Regions from separate parts of the Romboutsia sp. LXY-2 genome, predicted to be linked through region 1. Evidence: riboswitches for the same ligand, from Rfam matches in the RefSeq annotation. Region 1 holds a riboswitch; each other region holds the start of a gene.
The links. Region 1 has a riboswitch for cyclic di-GMP ahead of ACI48P_RS15930 (hypothetical protein). Riboswitches for the same ligand answer to the same signal wherever they lie in the genome.
Positions count from the first base shown of each region.

Region 2: it holds a riboswitch for cyclic di-GMP, as region 1 does, so the genes downstream of both, ACI48P_RS05600 (LuxR C-terminal-related transcriptional regulator) here and ACI48P_RS15930 (hypothetical protein) in region 1, are expected to answer to the same signal.
Region 3: it holds a riboswitch for cyclic di-GMP, as region 1 does, so the genes downstream of both, ACI48P_RS20705 (GspE/PulE family protein) here and ACI48P_RS15930 (hypothetical protein) in region 1, are expected to answer to the same signal.
Region 4: it holds a riboswitch for cyclic di-GMP, as region 1 does, so the genes downstream of both, ACI48P_RS10235 (glycosyl hydrolase family 18 protein) here and ACI48P_RS15930 (hypothetical protein) in region 1, are expected to answer to the same signal.

Region 1 covers NZ_JBKFGI010000009.1:93,455-99,701, reverse strand. The annotation lists partial or broken gene ACI48P_RS15930 (hypothetical protein) at 1-1,529, opposite strand, end outside; cyclic di-GMP riboswitch class II at 1,631-1,714, opposite strand; gene ACI48P_RS15925 (YitT family protein) at 1,850-2,695, opposite strand; gene ACI48P_RS15920 (N-acetyltransferase) at 2,918-3,346, opposite strand; gene rbr (rubrerythrin) at 3,548-4,084, shown strand; gene ACI48P_RS15910 (Fur family transcriptional regulator) at 4,199-4,579, shown strand; gene ACI48P_RS15905 (HdeD family acid-resistance protein) at 4,901-6,220, opposite strand.
Region 2 covers NZ_JBKFGI010000002.1:108,989-115,235, forward strand. The annotation lists gene ACI48P_RS05575 (Mor transcription activator family protein) at 1-88, opposite strand, end outside; gene ACI48P_RS05580 (replicative DNA helicase) at 117-1,418, opposite strand; gene ACI48P_RS05585 (hypothetical protein) at 1,430-1,858, opposite strand; gene ACI48P_RS05590 (helix-turn-helix domain-containing protein) at 2,082-2,450, shown strand; gene ACI48P_RS05595 (hypothetical protein) at 2,615-2,965, shown strand; gene ACI48P_RS05600 (LuxR C-terminal-related transcriptional regulator) at 3,088-3,693, opposite strand; cyclic di-GMP riboswitch class II at 3,716-3,800, opposite strand; gene ACI48P_RS05605 (response regulator transcription factor) at 4,115-4,537, opposite strand; gene ACI48P_RS05610 (glycoside hydrolase family 113) at 4,626-5,315, opposite strand; gene ACI48P_RS05615 (hypothetical protein) at 5,349-5,756, opposite strand; gene ACI48P_RS05620 (DUF2334 domain-containing protein) at 5,758-6,247, opposite strand, start outside.
Region 3 covers NZ_JBKFGI010000019.1:41,816-48,062, forward strand. The annotation lists gene glmU (bifunctional UDP-N-acetylglucosamine diphosphorylase/glucosamine-1-phosphate N-acetyltransferase GlmU) at 1-90, shown strand, start outside; gene ACI48P_RS20700 (ribose-phosphate diphosphokinase) at 179-1,129, shown strand; cyclic di-GMP riboswitch class II at 1,406-1,489, shown strand; gene ACI48P_RS20705 (GspE/PulE family protein) at 1,601-3,280, shown strand; gene ACI48P_RS20710 (type II secretion system F family protein) at 3,303-4,505, shown strand; gene pilM (type IV pilus biogenesis protein PilM) at 4,532-5,629, shown strand; gene ACI48P_RS20720 (PilN domain-containing protein) at 5,646-6,206, shown strand; gene ACI48P_RS20725 (hypothetical protein) at 6,208-6,247, shown strand, end outside.
Region 4 covers NZ_JBKFGI010000004.1:407,899-414,145, forward strand. The annotation lists gene ACI48P_RS10235 (glycosyl hydrolase family 18 protein) at 1-2,202, opposite strand, end outside; cyclic di-GMP riboswitch class I at 2,413-2,496, opposite strand; gene ACI48P_RS10240 (MFS transporter) at 2,620-3,819, opposite strand; gene ACI48P_RS10245 (ABC transporter permease) at 3,977-4,618, shown strand; gene ACI48P_RS10250 (glycine betaine ABC transporter substrate-binding protein) at 4,632-5,552, shown strand; gene ACI48P_RS10255 (ATP-binding cassette domain-containing protein) at 5,616-6,247, shown strand, end outside.

The sequences.
Region 1 (6,247 bases):
TTCGTTGGATCAACTGGCACTTCCGGTTTCGTTGGATCAACTGGCACTTCCGGTTTCGTTGGATCAACTGGCACTTCCGGTTTCGTTGGATCAACTGGTACTTCCGGCTTCGTTGGATCAACTGGTACTTCCGGTTTCGTCGGTTCCTCTGGCACTAAAGGTGTTTCCTCTTTTTCTGTTTTAACTGTGTTACTTACTCTATTACCGTCTTGATTGTAAAGAGTATTTGAAACAGTCGTCCCAGGTTTTACATTTGAAAAATCTGTTACTATTTTTATTTCTTGTCTAACATTTTCTTCTAATGCTTTTTTATTAGTTATATTAACAATGTGTGTTTTCTCATCATAATTTACATCAAAGTAATCTGTCTCTTCACTTGAAACATATTTAACATCTCCATGTAATTTATCAAATATATTTATTCCACCTTTATCAAATCTATTGCTATTTTCAAATACTATAGTATATGTAACGATTTGATTAGGATCATTATGCTCTATAAAGTTTCTATCTACTTTTTTATATCCAATAGTAGATCCAGAATAATCAAATGGAATTACTTCAAATTCTTCTTTTCCAGTTAATCTGACTCCATTTTCTGTATAATCTATTTTTGCTGTATTCAAAAGTTCCATTGTATCATCTAAAATTTTTACTGTATATTCTATTCTATACATATTAGTGTCAGATTTAGTTATTAAGTTATCATAATTTAAATTTCCTAAATCAACGAGAAAATTATCTTTTGACTTTTTTATATCCTTTACTTTATCTCTAGCATCTTTTATTTGCATGCCATAAGGACCGTTATAATACCTTTTAATTTTAAGTGAATCTTCTACTAATTCCATACCATAAGGTAATTGGTCACTTACAATTACCTTATCTAAACAACCATTTTTAGTATTTACTTCTATTACGAAATCAACCGTCTTGCAACCTGGTTTAATTTCTCCGCGTTGTGCAGCTACTTGTGTGTAGTAATTATTCTTAGGATTTGTCGGTGCATATTTAATTAAAACTCTATTTTCTGTACCTACTTCCCCATGTCTTTCAGGGCTTATTGTTATGGTGCTACTAGATTTTATATCTCCTTGGGATACAGTTACCGTAGCATCGATATCGTAGTTTGTATTATTCCTCGCCATGGCCCCTAATCCAAAGTATCCTTGAAAGCCTAACCTAACATTCTGTCCAAATACAAGTCTATACACCCTATCAGATACTTTCTGTATTTCTTTGAAATGCTTATTTCCTTCCCATCCAATTTGTACATTTTCAAGTCCTTTAGGAATTTGGACTTCCATATAGTCCCCTTCTTTTAATGCTCCATTGTTATTGATGTTGTAATCAACTTTAAATTTCACATATGAACCTGATTCTACCTTTTGAGAATCAGTAGTAATATTTACTGACATATGACTACTGGTCTCTGTAGCAAAAACTAGGCCAGGATTAAAGTTGTATACTAGGTATATAAATGCAAATATAAAACATAATAACCTTTTTACACCATTCCTTTTACTCATTTCTGTTCCCTCCATTGATTTTAATTTTTATAGTCTTTTTTTGCCTAGTGTTTATTTCATAGTTAAATGAATTATATTTAAAACAAAAAAAGACTATGATTAAAAATCATAGCCGGTTGCATCACTAACTCAACATACTCAAGGTGCCCATATTAAGAGTATGCTTCAACGTTTCTATGTGTAAAATTGTACTTAATGATGTAATTGATTATATCAGTCCTAAGGCACTTTGTAAATAATTGGTATGATTTCTTACTTATTTTTTTTCAAATTTTCTTATAAATTCTTCTTTCTCCAATTAACTAGTGTCTTTTATTCATCTATAGCGCTTTTACTTTAAACCCTCCACCTCTTACTTCATCTACATTATTAATAGATACAAATGCATTTTCATCAGTTTCATATATTAATTCTTTTACCTTAATAACTTGATTCGATGATACTATACAATAAATTAACTTCTTTTTATTATTCGTATACGCACCTTCAGCTTCTAAGAAAGTAACTCCTCTATGTATCTTAGTCATTATGGCTTCAGCTATTTCTTCATATTTATCTGATATAAGCAAAATAGATTTCTGTTTATTAAAGCAATTTTTTGCAGCTTCTAATGTTACAGACGTTATGTACATAGATACTATAGTGTACATAGCCAGCCTAACACCAAATATCATCCCACCAGCACACACTATTAATGTGTTTATTAATAAAAATGTTAATCCTATAGGTATATCATACTTTATTTTTAAAATAGCTGTAACAATATCCATTCCACCTAAAGATGCATTAGCTTTAAAAATTAATCCTAATCCTATACCTACAAAAACTCCTCCAAATATTGATTGCATCATAATATCATCGATATTTATAAATGCAAATAAATCTTGTGTAAATCCTAGTGCTATAGAATATATAATCATATTTATTAAGCTACTGTAGAAAAACTCCTTATCTACATATTTTCTAGAATATAAAAATATAGGTATATTTATTACGAATATAAAAATACCCATATTAATATTGTACATATAGTCTACAAGAACTGCTATTCCGGCAAAACCATTACTAAGTAAATTTGCCGGAGCCAAGAATCCATTGATTCCTATAATTGATAATATAATTCCTACAGTAATTAATAAGATTCTAATAAACTTATCTTTCCCCATTTAATTTCTCTCCTTTTTATATAATTAGCCCCCTAAGATAATTATATATCAATTACTCATACTAATAGTTGTATACATATATATCACCTAAAATTTATTTGTATGGTATTCTGTATCTGTAGGTAATCTATAATAACTAGTATCGAAATTTATTTTCCAATTTATTTCCATCATTCTATATCCTTGTTACTTATTATATCAAAAGTATAAAAACACACTTTATTAGAGTGTGCTTTCCATAATATATTCTATATATCCCGAGTCTTCATTATTTTGTTCTTTAATTATCTTAAATCCTCTATTAATATAAAACTTAACTGATTTATAATTATCCTTATATACTGCTAAATTTAATTTTTTATATCTTGCTAATGTGTAATTTATTAAACATTTACCTATGCCCTTCCCTTGTGATTCTATATCAACGAATAAAGCACCAATAAACTCATTATTTATAACACTTATAAATCCTTTTATAATATCATCCTCTTCATATACAAAAGTATTCGATATTGGTATGTACACATTTTTTACAGTATCATAGTTAATCTCCCAATATTGTTTTTTCATGAATTTATGAGCTTCTATAGTACTTTCTAGCCATATTTCCATTATTTTATCTATATCTTTATTTTCTAATTCTCTAATCATAATATTCACCCTTTCTATATATCTATATTTAAATATTAACATTATTAATTCTATGTTACTAGGTTCATAAATAAATCTATATTGATCTTGCACAATATTTAAAAGTTTCTAACCTATCATAAAAAATTGTTGACAATAAATCTAAAGATGGTTAATATAATAATAGTAATCATTACTACTATTACTCAGGAGGTATTAACTATGAATTTAAAAGGAACTAAAACAGAACAAAACTTAATGGCCGCTTTTGCAGGTGAATCTCAAGCTAGAAACAAGTATACTTACTATGCTTCTCAAGCTAAAAAAGAAGGTTACAACAAAATAGCTGCAGTATTCGAAGAAACTGCTCATAATGAAATGGCTCATGCAAAAATGTGGTTTAAGCTATTACATGAAGGTATTCCTACTACTGAAGAAAATTTAAAAGATGCTGCTAGTGGTGAAAACTACGAGTGGGTTGATATGTATGAGCAATTTGCTAAAGATGCAGAAGAAGAAGGATTCACTCAAATAGCATTCTTATTAAGAGCTGTTGGTAAAATCGAAAAGCAACACGAAGAAAGATACTTAGAACTATTAAAGAATGTTCAGGAAGAAAAAGTATTTGCTAAAGAAGAATCAGTTGAATGGAGATGTATGAACTGTGGCCATGTTCACGTAGGACCTAAAGCATTAGCAAAATGTCCAGTATGCGACCATCCTCAATCATACTTTGAAGTAAAATCTGAAAAATTCTAATTGTATTAATATGTATTCCTAAACTTACCATACAATAATAATTGACAATCAGGGTATATTTTTTTAGAATAATATTAATAATAATTACTATTATTATTCTAAAGGAGGAATGTTATGAAGTTCTCAAAACAACGAAAACTAATTCTGGATACAATACTTGAGAGTGATATACATCCTACAGCTGATTTTATTTATAATCATCTAAAAAAAGATAACCCTGAATTAAGTTTAGGAACTGTGTATAGAAATTTAGCTCAATTAGTTGACAATGGCTTTATAAGTAAGGTTAGCATGCCTAATCAACCTGATAGGTTTGATAAAAATGTAAGTTCACACGCTCATCTAATTTGTAATAGTTGCGGTGAGATTTATGACCTTGAGTCAGATACAATAGATAAGTTTATTAATTCTGTTTCAGAAGAAGAAAACATATCTATTACTTCCTACGACATCATTTTTAATGGTATCTGTAGAAAATGTAAAAAAAATTCTTAAAATATATAATTTAATTTATCGCAAAAAAACTTCTCTTACCTATATTATGGAAAGAGAAGTTTTTATTTTAAGATAGATTAGATTGCTGAAAGTATTATTTTTTCAGTTATTTTAATATAATGGTATGCTAAACTTACTTGTTAATAACTTTGTATAATCCACAGCTATTAAATCAAATTTTAATCATTAAGATGCATTTTCATATTAAAAATGGTGGATATCTTAACTTAATTATTGATAACGTTATCCTAATCAATAATGAACTATAATTCTGATAAAAAAAGACACTGTTACTCTTTTAAAGTAAAGCGTCTTTATAATTTATAAACATTTCTCTTCTTTTAAACTTACAGACTTATCCGTGTAAATATTTCTTGTTACAACCATGCTATTTCTTTTGGCAAATTCATTTTTCAAGTATTCATAGTAAGCTCCTGGTGTAATTATTCCACTAACCCCTAAAATATCCGTTCCACAACGTCCTATAACACTATCTGCTAACAGTACACAATTTGTATTTAATCCAAAATAAGTTTTAAATTTACCCGACTTAAATTTGAAAAACTGTGCACCTGTAGATTTATATAGCATACTTGCATAATCTGTATACTTACTCATATCTTCGTCCTTGTTTGCTAATACTACTGGAGGCTTCCATTCCACTAAATCTGATTTTATATCTTTAATTCGATTATCTATACTAAGCTTTTGAGCTTCATTTAATTTTAGCCCATAGCTAAATAGTGTCTTTTTGCCATAATTAATACAAAAATCAATATATTTTTCTTTATCACAACTAAATAGTACTCCTCTACCTACCATACCATATAGCTTATAAGATGATTCATCATAATTACCATAAGACATCATCTCTCCATTATAAAACAAATCTACATGGCCTACTACACCAACTCCACTAGGAGTTACATGTATAAATACTTCTAAATCAGGTTCTTCATTGTTTTCACTACTTATTCCTATATCGTTACTAACATCAAAATATTCATTTATTTTTTTTAATACTCTATGTGGCATTAGTGCTACAAAAAACACAGGTAATGTTATTCTAACTTTACGCTTTATCTTGTTTTTAGTTTTTTGTGGTATTATTTCACTAATAAAATCTTTCATAAAATCTAGTCCAAATAAAAATAAATATATTGATATAATAAATAAAATTCCATTTAAATGTATCAAAGGATCTAGTAATGATGTAACCCCAAATACAAAGTAAATTATACACTTCATTACTAAACCTAACTTTACATTTATATCGTTTTTTAAATATATAGCTATAGTAATTAGTTTAGCTATGCCATTTAGTATTAAATATAGTGCAAATATTATTGGTAATATTGATAGTGATACATTAGGTAATAACAATAAGCTAGTTCCTAATATTAAATTTAACATAGATTGACTTAAAGTCGCATTATTGGCTACATCATCTTTTTTATTTACAAATACACTTATAATTTGAGATACTCCATTTAATATAAATGCAAATGATATAGCTTTCATTACCATATTTAAAAAATCTGCTCTTCCATATAAGGTAACAATTCCTACTACAATTAATGATATTCCAGTAAAAAATAGATTTCCTCTATTTATATATGATTTATTTACTGCTATTCTCATGGGGACCCCCTTATGCAATATATATAT
Region 2 (6,247 bases), on a different contig from region 1:
AAAAATTTAAAAACATGTCCATTCCCATAAAAGAAGCTATAGGTATTAATTCCTCTGGCAATTCTTCTAATTTTACTATTATTCCCATATTGCTATATTCCCCTCCCAATATTTTTCTAATAATTTAATTCTTGAAATTGTAGTTTTGGACCGTTGTATTTGTAGTGTCTTAGCTTACTTTCTCCATCCCTACACTTTGCCACTATAATATCTACAAGCCTTATTCCACTATTTTTTGCTTTTAGTACTTCTTTTCGATCTCCCTTTATTGTAGTTATTGCTGCTTCTAAGTCTCCCCCTACTGGCTCATGTATGTAGATTACGTTATTTGAGTCATGAAATATGGCCTTACTATCTCGCATAGGTCTTTCTCCCCAAGGTCTAAAATCTTTCATTTCATCATTAAGCTGGCTAAGTTGTATTACAGGTATATCAAAATCCAAGGTGATATTTTTTAAATCTCTAGATAAGCTCGCTACTTCTCTTTCTCTACTTTGGTAACCCCCTTCAGAGTTTAGAAGTTGTAGATAGTCTATAATTACTAAGTCAGGCCTTAATTGTCTTATTCTTTTTTTGATTCCGTTTATTGTACTTATTCTGTCATTTATATATATTAATTTTGATTTATTTAGCTTTTCCATAGAAGATATTATTTTTATCCAGTCTTCATCCTTAAACTCTTTGTACTTCATTTTTTTAGCACTTATTCCTGTATCCTTTGATATAGTTCTCATTAGTATCTGTTCGTTGCTCATTTCTCTACTTATAAATAACACCTTTTTATTTTGTTCCACGGCATTTTGCATTATTTGGTGGGCTAGTGCTGTTTTTCCATTTCCACTTTTGGCTGCTATTGTTGTAAGCTCTCCTTTAAACAAACCTCCTATGGTGTAATCTAATATGTTAATTCCAAATCTAAAGCCTTTTTCATCATTGTTTTCCAGAAAATTTAGCACATTTTCACATATTGAAGAAACATCGTCTTTGTATTTATCTTCTTGGTCTAATATTTGTTCTAATTTATTTTGAAACTTATATATTGATGTATCTAAGTTTTCTCCTTGTCCCATACTTTCAAATAATTTTTTACAATTTTTCACTATACATCTTCTTATGTATGTTTCTTTTAGTAGCTCAATATGTGTATCTATTGCATAGCACTGACATATTACTGTTAGATTGCTTAAGTATGATACTGTTGCTTCTACTGCTTGTTCATCTAGTTTTGTTTTTATTGTTTGTATATCTAGTGTTTTATTTTCTTTAAAAAGATTGTTCATTATATTAAAAATATTTTTGTTCAATTGTACTGTAAACATATCTTCTTTTAGCTCTTGTATTTTATAAGCTAGACCCTCATCCACTATGAAGCTTCCAAGTATTGATTGCTCTATGTTTATAGCTTGTAGTGACTTCATCTAATCCCTCCCTATCTACCAAACTCCGTCATCCAAAGTTTAAGATCTTTTGTATTTATATTATCTATTTTAGATGTTCCAAAATCTGTTCCAAAACTTGTTCCAAAACTGGTGCTATTTTTTACTGTGGTGTTATTTTTTGTTGCTGTAACGTATTTATATATTGATGATGTCTTAGTCTTCTTTCCATCTTCTACAAGCTCTATTATGTTTAATTTCTCAAACTCTTTTAGCATACGATGGGTTGCTCCTATAGACATATTTAGATCTTTTGATATAGCTCTTACTGTTAGTGGAAAATGCCCTGGCTCTAATTTTTTATTCATAGCACTTAGATTTTCTTTTCTCATAAGATAATGATTAAATATAATTTTTTGTAAGTCTTTTTCATAATCAAACTTCAATACTTCCCTATTCATTTTGTAATATCCTTTTGCCACATCTACTCACTCCCCTTTTAATTCATGTTCATGTTAATCTTTTAAATATTTTTTGTGTTAACTTTTCAATATAAGTTACTCTTTATGTTAACCATTTATTTTAATGATAGTTCCGTTTGTGTTAACTTTCAAGTATTATTTTACATATTTTCTAAAAATATGTTTTTAAAGTTTACATTTACAAAACTTTGTACTATACTTTTCTTATAGTGAGGTGGGTAACATGACTTTTGGGCAGAGATTTAAAGAGCTACGATTAGAAAAAAATTACACTCAACAAGAATTAGTTGATGACTTTAATAAATCTTATGACTATTCATTTTCCAAGGCTGCTATATCACAATATGAAAACGATAAAAGAATTCCAGAAACTGAAGCGCTTATAAAGTTCGCATTTTACTTTGATGTTTCTCTAGACTATTTGCTAGGTTTAAATTCAGAGAGAAATATGGACAAGCCAGATAAAGAAGTCGACTTAGTATCGGAGTTTCTTTCAGTTGGAAATGATTTATTTGATAACGATAATTTGAGCCGAAAAGAAAAAGATGCAATTTTTGAGAAATTATCAAAAATGTATTTTAGCTCTTTATAATTTTGCTACATGAGGTGGCAAAATTTTTTTAACTACCCACGGAACATGTGTTTGATTTTTAAAATATATTTTTATTTTTTTTATAAAATTTATTTGATTTTATTTATATTTTAAGTTTTGTTTTGCAATTTTATTTATATATTATTTTTTAGTGGGGTATTATTATGATTAGATTTGATGAGAGATTTAGGCAATTGTTGCTTGAGAAAGATTATAGTTTTGATGATTTTTCTCGTGAATTTGAGATGGAGAGTGGATATTATTTAGATTGTAGTGATTTTACTCAGCCAGATATGGATTTACCTCCATTTAATGTAGTTATTGATTTGTGTGGATTTTTTGGGGTTAGTTGTAATTATTTATTAGGGATTAGTACAGTAAGAGAGCCTGGTAGTATTGGTAATACTTATGACCAGTTTATTACTTTGGCTGCTTTGATTATTGAGAGTGATGGGTATGATAATGATTTTAAGAGGGATTTTTTTATGGGTATTAAAAATAAGTTTGGATGTTAATTGTGTTTATGAGTTTTAATTAGAAACAATTCGTGTACTTTATATAGCTAAAAGCAGCTATTTCTTATCAGAAATAGCTGCTTTCTATCAAAATAGCTGTTTTTTATTATTATTTATTTTATTTATAAACTAGCAATTCCTCTATTATAAGCAAACAAAGCTGCTTGCATTCTATCTTTAAGATTTAATTTTGATAAAATACTACTTATATGTTTTTTTACAGTATGCTCAGTAATAAATAATTCTTTAGATATTTCTGAGTTACTTCTTCCTTTTGCTATATACATTAAAATCTCATGTTCTCTCTTTGTTAATCCCTCTACATGTTCAGACTGACCATGTGATAGATATTCTTCTATTAGATCAGCATCATAATATTTCTTACCTCTAAATAACTGCTTTATAGCATACCCCATATCTTCTCCATTAATATTGGCCAATATATATCCATCTATTCCTGATTTCATGCACTTTGAAAATAATTTTGGATTTTCATAAAAATCTAGTACCATGATCATAGACGTAGAATTTTCCTTTATCTTTTGAAGTTCTGGCAAAAACTTCTCATTATTTCTATTTAGATCAATTAGTATTAAGTCATACTCATTTTTATATATGTCTGAAAATATATGACTTTCTTTAATATCCTTTACACATGCTTCGTTATATATAATCTTTGATATTCCCCTTCTGATTATTAATGATTCTGATATTACAATAACTTTCATACTTAATCCCCCCAAAATACGCCCGTTATTTAGCCGGCTGTACTATTAGCTCTATATACCTCTAAGTACCCACATCTAAGATATACTTCTTAGTTTCTAAATACTGCTTAATTATATTTAGTATTTAATTTATTATTTTTTAGCTTGTTAAATCCTTGTTTCCTGTATTATTATTTATACTTATATTTTAGGATATTTCTATTTATAGGTAATCATTAATAGTGAGTATCTTTTTTTCTACTAAAGTATAATACGTTATACACATTATGACATGTTAATTTTTTAAAAGACTTTTCAGATATAATAATTTGTAGCATTATGTCCGTTTTAGCTTATTTTACACATTGATTTAAATACAATATAAATTTTCTTGTTCATTATAAAAATCACATACTCATGCACAAAAAAACTTAGTTAGCTTTTAAACTTTGTTTTTAGTTGGTTTATTAGTTATATACTGAATTAATTCTGAATCATAAAATTTTTTGCCACTCATTACTTTCTTTATAATATATATTAATTCATCTTCATATGAAACATTACTTATATATCCATTAACACCTATTTTAGTGAATTTTAAAAAAAGATTTCTATCTTTATTGACGTCTAGTACAATTATTTTCAGTTTCTGAAAAACACTTTTTATATTAGCTAATTTTTCTACTAGTTCAGTATTATTTTTATTAACATCTATAAATATAATGTCTAGCTTAGACAAATCTTGATTATCTAATTTGTCACAATTTTGAACTACTTTTATATCAGTTACTTTACATATTTTTGTAAATAAATGACCTATTGAGTCTCTCGTTAGAAATGATTCTGATACAACTAAAATATTCATCTTAATATACCTCCACTGTACTCATAAAGAAATAATCTAATAATTACTTCTTTATGAGCATTCTTCTATTGATTTACATAATATAGTTTTATTTATACCAATTTTTAATGATTTTTTTTGATCTTATACATGGATAATAAGCCTTTTCATATGATTTGTCCCCTATCGCAAATATCGAAAATCCTATTAACCAATCTTCATTTTTAAATACTTTATTGTAAGCTTTAAAGCAATTCACCTGTTGAGAGGATGAATATATACGTGATAAATATGAATTGTGTGGCTCTATAGATGCTCCTAGACGCTTCGGGAAACCTAATTCTCCAAAAAATATAGGTTTATTCCATTTTTCATAGAAATTATATACTTCTTGTTTGACATTTTGATTTCTATTGTATACATTTGTACTTGTTAAAGCATTGACAATATCGTCTACATCAGCATTCATTTGATCAGTTAACTCAAAATAAGCAGATACCGATATGAAATCAAGTTCTCCAAAAAGCTTATTATTAAGCTTATTTTCGTATCTTTTCTGTGTTTCTGCATCTCCTTCTAATGTATACCACCAGTTAGTCCTATATGTCACAAGCCCATCATATTCTTGCCTGACAAAAGCTATTACATCTAACCACTCCGTTTCATATGATTCAATACGAACTAAATTTGATGATATATTTAAAGCATCTATATCATAAATATCGCATATATTCTTTATCAAATAATCTATTACAATATTTTTCCAATTATAAAAAAATGTGCTTATATCAGATGGCATCCATTCTGTTTCAGATAATCTGCCATCATTAATTCAAGGATATGGCTCTAGTATTATACTAATATTTTTCCCTTCTAATTCTTTTAATAAATTTATTGCTTTTTCTACACTATTTTTATCGACATCCATTGTGTTGGAAGTTAATGTATCAATATTAATTACTATAGGAATATTTATTGTATTCAATCCCATTTTATTAATATTCTTTAAAACATTCTCTATTTCATAATCAGTTGACAAATTTGAGCTTATAATTTTTTGGTTAAATTTATGATTTAAAGCTTTTTCAGAGTAACTAACTAAATTATTATGATCTATAGAAAAAAGCATAACTATACAAGATAATGGCACAATAGCGATTAGTAATTTATATTTATATTTCTTTTTCTTTTTCTTTCTTATTATTCTCTTATTTATTCTACCTTTAGCTCTTTTTTTCATATTATTTTTTCTTGAATAATTTTATTTGGAATACATACTTCACTCCAACTAATAAAATTATTACTACTACTCCTATACATGCATATTCTGAATATACTCTGGCTTGATAAGGTGATATTTTACTAGATTTTTCTACTTCGATATCACCATCGCTAACTTCAATTTTTAAATCTGATGTTTTTGTTATACTGTCTATACTTCTTAAGTCAAACCACTCTAAATTTGGAGTACTTTCTTCTAAGGTTTCTATTAATAATCTTAATTTTTCTATACCTAAATGTGGGTGATAAAATACACCTATCATGCCATCTGAAAAATCACTATACATAGTGGAATTATATTTTATACTCTTTAAATCTTCTTCAAAACTATTTTCACCTAGAAAACCTAAGTTTTCTGGAATAACTGTCATTCCATTTAAAAATGTAGGGTTAGACTTATACACTGGTGAATATGTGGTTTCCATCGTTTCATCTGAAATTTGTATTTGT
Region 3 (6,247 bases), on a different contig from region 1:
GTACCTGAAGGAGCTTTAGCAGTAGCAAGAGCGAGACAGGTAAACAAAGAAGGTTGGGTAGAAAAGAAAAATCAAAAAGGTAACAAATAATCTTAATTTGATGATTCTTTTAAGCTAAAAATTAGCTTAAGATGATTAATATAATATGTATCATAGTTTTAAATTTCGGGAGGATAAAATGAATACTAGCGGAAGTGAAATTAAAATACTAGCAGGTAATGCTTCAAAAGAATTGGCTGGAAAGATAGCTGATTACATAGGTGTACCTTTAGCTGATTGCCAAGTGGGAACATTTAGTGATGGTGAAATAAATGTTAACATCAATGAGACAGTAAGAGGTTGTGATGTTTTCGTAGTTCAATCTACTAATAGTCCAGTTAATGATAACTTAATGGAGTTATTAATAATGATAGATGCACTTAGAAGAGCATCTGCAGGTAGAATAACAGCAGTTATTCCTTACTACGGATATGCAAGACAAGACAGAAAAGCTAAGGCAAGAGATCCAATCACAGCTAAGTTAGTTGCTAACTTAATAACAGCTGCTGGAGCAGATAGAGTATTAACAATGGATTTACATGCAACTCAAATCCAAGGATACTTCGATATACCATTAGACCACTTACAAGGTGGAAAGATATTAGCTAATTACTTCAACAGCAAGAACATAGAAGATTTAGTTGTAGTATCTCCAGACTTAGGAAGTGTTACAAGATCTAGAGCATTTGCTAATACTTTAGAAGGTGACGTTCCTCTAGCTATAATAGACAAGAGAAGACCTAAGGCTAACGTATCTGAAATAATGAATATAATAGGAGACGTTAAAGGTAAGAATGTTATATTATTAGATGATATGATAGATACAGCTGGTACAATATGTAACGCAGCTAATGCATTAAGAGAGTTTGGTGCTAAGGATGTTTATGCTTGTTGTACACATGGTGTGTTATCAGGCCCAGCTATAGACAGAATAGAAGAGTCTGCTATAACTGAGTTAATAGTACTTGATACTATACAACTTCCTGAAGATAAGAAGATAGATAAGATACAAATTAAGACTGTGGCTCCTTTATTTGGGGATGCTATAAAGAAGATATTCTCTAACGAATCAGTAAGTATATTATTCTAGTAGGTTTAGTGGGCTATCGTTGAAATATGGGGGTCGTCGGCAATACACTATTGACCCATGCAAGCCAAGTTCGGGCTTGCGAATGGGTTCAATAGTGTATTGCTCTCCTCGCCCCAAATTTCAACGCGCTCTACTAAATTATTAGTGGTTTGAGGGAGTAGGTTAGGACCTAGCACTTTGTGCTAGGTCTTTTTTATGTGGTTTTATCGATGGATAATATCAAAAAGTGATATTATTTACAAAAAATGGATATATATTATGGTATAATTATTATAAATAATATTTTGAAACTGTGAAATATGCTCTGCATTTGGGCACCTGGAGTATATGAAGTTAGTGGTGCAACCGGCTATATTTTATAAACGCTTGTATATTTATGAGTGTTTACAGAACATAGCCTTTTTTATGTAATAAATGAAAATTACATTATTTAAGTCATAGAATAATACAAAAAGAAGGATTTGATTAAATATGAACATTTTAAATAAAAAAAGATTGGGTGATATACTAGTTGAAGCTGGCAAGTTAACAAATTATCAACTAAATCAAGCGCTGCAATCACAAAAAATATTAGGTAAAAAAATAGGAGAAGTATTAGTAGAGTTAAATATTTTAACCGAAGATGAGATTATAGATGCTGTAGAACAGCAAACTGGTATCAAAAAAATAAATCTTAATGAGACTATTTTTGATAGAAGAGTAATAAAGTTAGTACCTCAGAGTCTATGCGAAAAATATACACTGATTCCATTTGGAATAATTGAAAATAAACTAAAAGTTGCTTTATCAGATCCACTTAATATATATGCTATAGATGATCTGGCTATATCTACAGGTTTTGAAGTGGAATCATATATTACTAATAGAAATGATATTAATAAATTTATACAGAGATATTATAGTAGTGAGCAGATGAGTAAAGCAGCTGAAGAATTATCTAAAGAGAGTCTTGAATATAAGGCTATGGAAATTGAAGCTGATGAAATAGATGATGTAAAAAATGCACCTGTTGTCAAAATGGTCGAATATCTATTTAGAAATTCAGTGGAAATGAGAGCTTCGGATATACATATAGAACCCTTTGAAGACGAAGTTAGGATAAGATATAGAATAGATGGAAAACTTCAAATAGTAAATACATTACAAAAAGAAAGCCTAGGCCCCTTAGTTACAAGAATCAAGATATTGTCAGGACTTAATATAACAGAAAAAAGGGTGCCTCAAGATGGAAGAATACTAACAAAGATAAACAATCAAGATGTTGATTTAAGGGTATCTATAATTCCAGTTGTTAGTGGTGAGAAGATCGTTATAAGAATACTTAACAGAAGTACATTTAAAATGGGCATAGAAGTATTAGCAATGAGTGATGAATCTTTAAAGAAGTTATATAAAATAATATCAAAACCAACGGGTATAGTCCTAGTAACAGGCCCAACAGGTAGTGGTAAGTCTACAACATTATACACAATACTAAAACAGCTAGATTCAGAAGAAACTAATATAATTACAATAGAAGACCCTGTAGAATACACTATGAATGGAATAAATCAGGTTAATGTAAACGCAAAAAACGGAGTTTCTTTTGCTAGTGGACTAAGAAGTATTTTGAGACAGGACCCTGATATACTAATGATAGGTGAAATTAGAGACGAAGAAACAGCAAAAGTAGCGGTAAAAGCTGCTATTACAGGTCATTTAGTATTGAGTACACTGCATACAAATGATGCACCATCTACAATAACAAGACTAATAGATATGGGTGTTGAACCATACTTAGTATCTACAGCAATAACAGGAGTAATAGCTCAAAGACTAGTTAGAAAAATATGTAATAATTGTAAAGAATCATACAAGGCAGATATATATGAAAAAGGTATTTTAGGAGAAAGCTTAGATAAAGAAGTAATCCTATTTAAAGGTAAAGGTTGTGGATATTGTAATGATACTGGATATCAAGATAGAATCGGTGTATATGAAATAATGGAGATAGAAAGGGAACATAAAGATATAATAAGTGCAAATAAGGATTCGAATGTGCTAAGAGACATAGCTATAGAAAAAGGAATGACAACATTAGCACAAGAATGTAAAAATTTAGTTTTAGATGGAATAACAACAATAAATGAATTTATTTCGATATATATGTAATAAATAGATGGGGGTGAATCACTTGGCAAAATTTAAGTACAGAGCAATGAATCAGTCAGGAGAACGAATGCAAGCAGAGTGTGAAGCAGAGTCAAGAAGTGATGTAATATCAATGTTAAGAGTAAATGGTTACTATCCTTTAAAAATAGAGGAGATAGTTCAGAGTAAAGAAATAAAAATGGATTTATTCTCAAAAGTAACATTAAAAGATATAAGTATGTTTTGTAGACAATTTTACACTATGATAGATGCAGGAGTAACTATTAATAGATCACTAACGATACTAGCTAATCAAACAACAAATAAAAAGTTGAAAGAGGCTATAAAGCATATCGATGAAGATGTAGCCAAAGGAGAAATGTTATCTGAAGCTATGAGAAAACAAGATGGAATATTCCCTAAACTATTAGTTAGTATGGTAGAAGTAGGAGAAGTTACAGGTAATTTAGATGGCATTATGCTTAGAATGGCAGAACAATACGAAAAAGAAAATAAAATAAATAATAAAGTCAAAGTTGCTATGACTTATCCATCGGTATTAGCTGTAGTAGCGGTACTAGTAGTAGCAGTGCTTATGACTTTTGTTATGCCTAAGTTTTTGGATTTATTTAATAGTTTAGGAACGAATTTGCCAATAGTAACCAAAATTTTAATATCATCCAGTGAATTTATAGCTAAAAACGTAATTGCAATCTGGTCACTAGTTATTATGGTGATAATTGGAATTAAATTTTATTTTAAAACAGAACATGGCACATATTCTTTAAGTGTACTAAAACTAAAAATACCAATAATAGATAAACTTAATCAAAAGATTATCGTTTCACGATTTACTAGAACCTTATCGGTACTATTATCTAGTGGTATCCCAATGATAAAAGCTTTAGAGCTTGTATCGGAGATAGTAGGAAATAAGCTAGCAGAAATAGAAATAATATCAATGAAAGACCATGTAATTAGAGGGGAAGGTCTATATAAGACTGCAATTAACAGTGATATATTCCCTGAAATGCTAGGAACTATGATAAAAATAGGGGAAGAAAGTGGATCTTTAGACGATATATTATACAAAACTGCTGATTTCTATGATGACGAATTGGAAAGTCAAATACAAATAACTGCTGCAATGATAGAGCCACTATTGGTAGTGGTAATGGGTGCGGTAATAGGATTTATTGTACTAGCAATCATGTTACCGATGACTAGTATGTATGATAGTATCTAAAAGAAACTTTGGGAGAGGTGATTGAGATGGAAGAAGAAAAGTCAATAAAGAAAAATAAGCTAAAAGAACTAATGAGTAAGGATATAAAAGATTTAATTAGTATAGACACCAAGCATATGAAATTGAATAAAAAAAGTAAGAATAATAAAACTAAAAACAAGCAGATAAACAAACAGATAGTAAGCTTTGATATAGATGAAGATTTTATAGAAGTAGTAGTTGGAAAATACTATAAAGAAACACTAATAATAAGTAAGTGTATACAGACTATGACTCCGCAAAATGCAGTTAAAGATGGAAAGATAATAAATGAAGAAGCTATAGTAAATGAGTTGAAGAGTATATTGAAAGCCAATAATATAAAAACAAAATATGCTAGCTTTACTACAAATTCATCTTTAATAATTAATAGAGAAATGATAATACCAGTAGTAGAAGAAGATGAGATGGATACTGTTATAGAATACGAGATATCACAGTATCTTCCTATAAATTTAAATGATTATATTATTCAAACTTTGGTTCTTGATGAAATAGAGATTAATGGTGTATCAAAATTAAAATTACATACTATATGTTATCCAGAAAAGTTAGCTAGAAGTTACTTTTATATATTAGAAAAATTGAACTTAAAGCCATACTCATTAGATGTTAAATTTAATTCTTTAAGTAAAATAATTAACTATTCTCAAGATATTAATATGAAAGACTATGAAATTCATAGTATCAATGCGTTTATAGATATTGGATGTTTATCTACAGATATCAATATTTACAAAGAAGGTAAAATAGACTTCACAAGAATAATAAAAATAGGATATAGAAATGTACAATCATACTCATTAGACGATAAAGATACAAGTGGAGTTAACTATCTAATTGAAGAAATAGATAGAATATTCCAATTCTATAAAAATAAAAATAGAGGTAGTATCATAAAAAATATATATCTGATAGGTGAAGGATCTAGGCTAAAGCATATAGATAAATATATGAAAGAAAGACTAGGTATAAACACAGAAGTAATAAATGAAATAGGATTTATAAAATATTCATCTAAAGAAGATTTAAGTAAAGATATTTACAAATATATAAATGCAATAGGCACGATAGTCAGGTTGTAAAAAGGGGGGATACACTATGATGAGAGATATAAACTTTTTTAAACCCTACAAGAGTAAAAATAAATCTGGAGAGACTAAATACTATTATCAAATAACAGGATTGTTACTTGGGCTAATCATTGTGGGATCATATTCAATAAATTTAAGTAAAATAATTATATTAAATAAAGAAATAGAAAATTATGAAAAACAATTAAATAGGGAAGATATAAAAGAAAAAATAGAGGTAGCAGAAACAGTAAAAAGACAGCTAGACTCACTAACAAGATACAAAATAGACTTAGATTCTGTTGTAGAAGCAGTAGAAGATAGAAATGTAGTAACAAACTCGCTATTAGACTTAATAAGCTCTACAGTACCAACTAATGTAGACTTTAAAAGCATGAATATAAAATATGACACAATAAATATACAAGCAGTAACTACAAATAGAATGTACATAGCAGAGTTACAACATAACTTAAAAACTTTACCACAAATAGAAGATGTATATATTGATAGCATATCAGGGAGTGAATCTGTACAGGGAGAATACTCATTTAATGTTAAATGTTATTTAAGAGGAGGTGCCCAATAATATGAAACTAAGTAGTAAAGAAAAAATATTATTAGTATTAT
Region 4 (6,247 bases), on a different contig from region 1:
GAATTTTACACCAGTATCTTCAGATATTTTCTTTAAGTTTAATGCTCCATTATTAGAAAAGTCTCCATCATTCCATGCTGTCATATCAGCAAATGGCGAATTTACTTGCGATGGCCACTCTGTCCCTTCTCCTACACCAAAGTTATAATCTTCTTGTGGCGGTGTTACCTCTTTTGCTTCAACAGTTATAACTCTATTGGCTACACTTTCTAATCCTTTACTATCAGATACTGAATATTTTAACTCATATCTTCCTTCTTTTGATGTATCAACACTTCCTTCTACTTTTATTCTAGAAGTTAAATTACCATCTTCCTTATCTGTTGCACTAACTCCTAATAATTTATCAAATGTATCTCCAACTTTAATACTCTTATCCTCTACTCCTAAAATTGTTGGAGCATTATTTACTTCAGGTCTTGTTGACTCACCGTATATAGTTTGCTTATACATTTCTGGAGAGTTCTCTGACATACGCTGAACTAATTCTATACCTTCTATCTTTGAGTCTCCTGATAATTTAAAAGTATATGACTGTCCCTGCTCTATATTTTTACCTTCCCACACAGACTTTAAATCTACAACAGTATATCCATCTTCATATGTTACAGTACCCGCCATATGATCTCCTCTGTTTAGAGGCTTATCTGTTTTTATGTATAATTTAGGTGACTTTATTGTTTCAGCACCTCTTTCTACTTCTTTTAATACTGTATTAGTTTCTTGAGGGTTTTCATTGTTTTTTATAGTTATTTCATAGCCTTTTCTTTCTACTCCCCACTCTACTTCATATGTATTTATAGTTGCATCTACTTCTAATTCTGAATAAACAATGTTATGAATTGGTAAATCAGAAGCTCCAAATAGTCCTTCCTTAGTCGCTTTTGTTAGTTCATCTCTTTTAGTTGATGTAGTTGGTGCATCTTGTGATTGCATCCATCCAATCATCCCACCTAAATTATTTTCATGCACATAATTAGCCTTTTCTTCTATAGACCTTACATTATCATATGTAAAGAACTTCCCAGTACTTTCATCGTAAAGATATGGTGCTTTTGCTGTGTCATCCCAGTATTCTTTTAGTCCTGGATAACTTGCTTTTAACTTATCTATACTTCTATATGACCATACCCCTGACATACGTCCTCCATCTCCTGATGTTAACGGTGCTTCATTTATTGCACCTCTTGATGGTGTTTGATCTGCATCTTTTGTTGTTACAGAAGCTTCTCCAAATAATCCTGGTAAAGTAGAATCAGTTCCTTTAGAAACTTTGTCCCAACCTCTAGTGTAATAAGCTGCTCCCATTACTATTTTTTCAGATTCTGCACCATTTTCTATTAAATAATCAACACTTTCATCAATTGATAGATTATTTCCTTTTAATGGTTCATTTGGATTTGGGTATAATCCTGTCTGATGTCCACTGTACTCATCCCAAGCACCTCTCATGTCATAAGTCATTATGTTTGCAAAATCTACAATATTAAATAATCTATCTACATCTATTCCTGTATCTACTTTCTTCTTAGGTGCTGGAAGTGCAACAGTTAACTCATATTTCTTCCCTAATTCTGCACCTTTTTTATCTAAAGCTACTCTGAATTCTTCTAGTAATTTAATATAATTTTCTTTATCCTCTTTACTTGCATAAGGGTTACCTTCATCATTTTTATTATCTACCTTATCTGGTTGCCTTACTTCACCAGCAAATTCCCAGTCTATATCTACAAAATCCATATTAGTGTATTCTACAAACTGTACAACATTTTGAATGAAGTTTGCTCTCTTAACAGGGTCCTTTGCAATAGTTGGGAAATCAGCAGATTTTGACCATCCACCTAGGGATATTCCTAATTTTAAGTTTGGATTTTCTGATCTTAATTGTTGAAGTGCTATTAAAATACCTGCATTTGGCGCTCCCCATTGTACTCCATCTTGTCCAACTGGCGCTCCTACTGCTGCATCCTTGTCAGTAAATACTAAATTTCCATTAGAATCAAAGTCCATAAATGCAAAATTTAAATGCGTTAATTGATCTGCTGGTATATCTTTTGGATAGAAGTTTCCTTGACCTCCCCAAATAGACCAATCACCGTAATACATTACATTACGCTTTTGACTTTGTGCATTTTTGGCATTTACCTCCATTGCATTTGCGCTTACTACCCCAATAAATGGCGCTCCTGCACTTATTAGCATACTACCTACTATTGCTATTGCAACAGCCTTTTTTGTCTTTCTTAGTTTTTTTGATGTGCATATTTTTCCTCCTAAATGTTTTTATACCATTTAGGTAAACCACTTTTGTTTAAAATAAAAAGCTACTCCAAAGAAGTAGCTTTTCTAAACATCAAGTAGACATATTAGTAATAAAATATGTTAGATGGATAACAAAAAGTATATTTACCCTTTGGCAACTGGCTGGCATAGTTTATAACCTTAGCCCCTATAGCTTTGCGTCATTAGATTTCTCTAATTTTGCCTATTGAATTTTATTCTTAGGATAATTATACGTACTTTCCCTCCAAATGTTTATACATTTTTATATTTTTTTATACATTATTATTATTTGTCTATACATTTCCATTTACAAATCTATTAAAAATTAGTATATAACTATATTCTAGCTCTTTTATATAATGACAAGTAAATAGCTGATACAATTAGTGATACTCCCAAAAGCCCTAAAAATAACCACGATTTATTTATATTATAAATATAAGCTGAAACAAATGGCCCAACAGCAAATCCCAAAGATTCACTAGCTCCAACAAACCCAAATATAATTCCCTTAACTTTTTTATTACTTCCAAACTCTGATAAAACACTTTGTAGTGATGCATTAAGGAAAGTTGCACCTAAGAAGTATATTATAATAACAGCTGTAAATAAAGGAACATCTCTTATAAAGCTTAGTGCTAATAAAATAAGATTCATGACAACAAAAGATAAAAATAACTGCTTTCTATTTCCTATTTTATCACTTATCCAACCTGCAATAGGTGCTCCTACTCCAAATACAACCAAATAAATCGATATAATAGCTGAAGAATAAGCAATAGTTGAATTTAAAACATCAGTGGAATAAAAATGAATTAATGCTACTACACATCCATAAATGTAATCACCTAAAAAAGCAATACTACCTAATACTATTATTTTATAAGCCAGCTTATATTTTTTAATTTCTATAAAAACATCTTTTAAAGAATTTTTTTCTTTAGCTTTTCCAAGTTTATTACTATGAGCACTTTTTAACTTTAACATAACATATATAAGAGTTAATAATGTTCCAAGAGATGATATATAAAATGCTAGTCTGTAATTTCCTAAAATTGCCACCAAGTACCCACCTATAAAAGAACCTATCCCACCACCTAAAGTAAATACTGCCGATGCAAGTCCCGTACTTTCGCCTCTTCTTTTTTCATCTACAGATCTTGAAAGTATTGAATAAGTGGCTGGAGCAGCCATTCCGAGTACTCCACCTTGAATTATATACAGTATGCTTGCATAATTAGGATTCTTGGTCAAAGTATATAAAAATATAACAATGCTCATAAGTATAAGTGCCAAATTCAAATTTAATTTATCGCCTATTTTATCACTAATAACTCCAAATGGTATCTGAGCTAGAGTTTTACTAATTCCATAAAAGGACAAAACTGTTCCTATTATAACAGTAGTTAGTCCTAAATCTTTTAAATATAAAGGAATAATTGGAATTAATATACTATAGCTAACTCCAAATGCCAATCTATATATACAAAAGTTTCTTAATTCTTTCTTACTAAATAACGCACTGTTTCTAATCATTATATTTCTCTCCTATATATAATAAATCTGCTCTTAATTTTAGTATATTACACAAAGCCTAGCTTATACGTGCTAAAATTCTTTAAATTTCTTGGTACAACTTATAATCTAACCTAACTTGACATAATATTTTATAAGGTTAAACAAGGAGGTAACTATGTTTAAAGATATTATTAATATATATTTTGATAGAAGTGACTTTTTTATAAATTTAACATTTGAGCACTTAAAAATTTCTACTATTTCAATATTAATTGCTTCATTTTTTGGAATCCTTATTGGTATTTCTATAAGTCATTATAAAAAATCAACTCCAATAGTAATGTCTATAGTAAATTTTATTTACACAATTCCATCAATATCACTATTAGGTTTTTTAATTCCGATTTCAGGCATAGGAAATACTAGTGCCATAATAGCATTAAGTATTTATGGGCTGCTTCCAATGGTTAGAAGTACATATACTGGAATAGAAACAATAGACCCATCTATTATTGAAGCTGCAAAAGGTATGGGGAGTAGTACCATGCAGATATTGCTAAAAGTTAAGATTCCTCTTGCTACAACTGTAATATTGTCAGGCCTTAGAAATATGGTGGTTATGACTATCGCCCTAGCTGGTATAGCTTCTTTTATCGGAGCTGGTGGGCTTGGTGTAGCTATATATAGAGGTATTACTACCAACAATACGGTTTTAACTGTGGCTGGAAGCTTATTAATTGCAGTGTTAGCATCTAGTTTAGACTTGATAATTGGTAAAATAGAAAAACTTGTTAAAAAGAAATGGAGATTAATATAATAGGGGTGATTATATGAAAATAAAAAGATGTTTTAAAAAGATTGTATCTTTATCTTCCGCAATTATTTTAACATTTAGTCTAATAACAGGATGTAGTAAAGAAGAAGTAAACAATTCAGATACAATAAGAATTGCTACTAAACCAATGTCAGAGCAATTCATATTAGCTGAAATTTTAAAGTTATTAATAGAAGAAAATACAGAATTAAACGTAGATATTACTAAAGGAGTTGGTGGAGGTACTAGCAACATCCACCCAGCATTAATAAATGGCGAGTTTGATATGTACCCTGAATATACAGGTACAGGTTGGCTTTTTGTTCTTAAAGAAACAGAAATACCTAATGATGATATTTTATACAAAGAGCTCCAAAATAAATATGGTGAACAATATAACCTTACTTGGTGTGGGCTGTACGGATTTAACAATACATTCGGATTAGTAGTAAGAAAAGATATCGCAGATAAATACAACATTAAAACTTATTCAGACTTAGCTAAGTATTCTAAAGAACTTGTATTTGGTGCTGAGTATGATTTTTTTGAAAGAGATGATGGTTATAATGCTTTATGTGAAACCTACAATCTAAATTTTAAAAAGACCGCTGACATAGATATAGGACTTAAGTATCAATCAATAAACTCTAAAAATATAGATGTAATGAATGTGTTTACTACAGATGGTCAATTATTCGCATCTGATGTTGTATTACTTGAAGATGATAAAAAACTATACGAAACATATTATTGTGGTACTGTAGTTAGAAATGATGTACTTGAAAGATCCCCAGAACTTAAAGATGTATTAATGAAAATGGATAATTTAATTAGCTCCCGTGAAATGGCAAAATTAAACTATAAATTAGAAAATGAAAATCAAACTGAAGAAGTTATAGCAAAAGAATTTTTAGAAGAAAAAGGATTAATTAAATAGTAAATACTTCTAGAAAATATTGTTTTAAAATAATGAAAGGATTATTAAATTATGGTGAAAACTATGGCTGATAACATAGCTATATCTTTTGAAAATGTATATAAATCATATAAAGACAATATAGTCTTAGATAATTTTAATCTTAAAGTAGATAAGGGTGAATTTTTAACAATAATAGGAAGTTCCGGTTGTGGAAAAACTACTGTTCTCAAACTTATTAACGGTCTATTATCACCAGATTCTGGTAATGTATATGTAAATGGACGTGATATATCAAAAATTGATATTATAAAACTTAGAAGAAAAATAGGATATGTAATACAAGAAATAGGACTATTTCCAAATATGAATGTTGAAAAGAATATTGGATATGTCCCAAACTTAAATAGAAATAAAGATAAAAATAAAATAGAAGGAAACGTAATAAATCTTATAAATATGGTAGGTCTTGATGAAAATATACTAAAAAGATATCCTAGTGAATTATCTGGAGGTCAAAAACAAAGAGTTGGTATTGCTAGAGCTTTAGCTGCTAAGCCTGAGATTATTTTAATGGATGAACCCTTTGGTGCTGTTGATGAAATCACAAGAAAATTGCTACAAGAAGCTATATTAGAAATTCACAAAACAATGAATGTTACTATAGTTTTTATTACTCATGACATTAAAGAAGCCCTTAAGCTTGGAACAAAGGT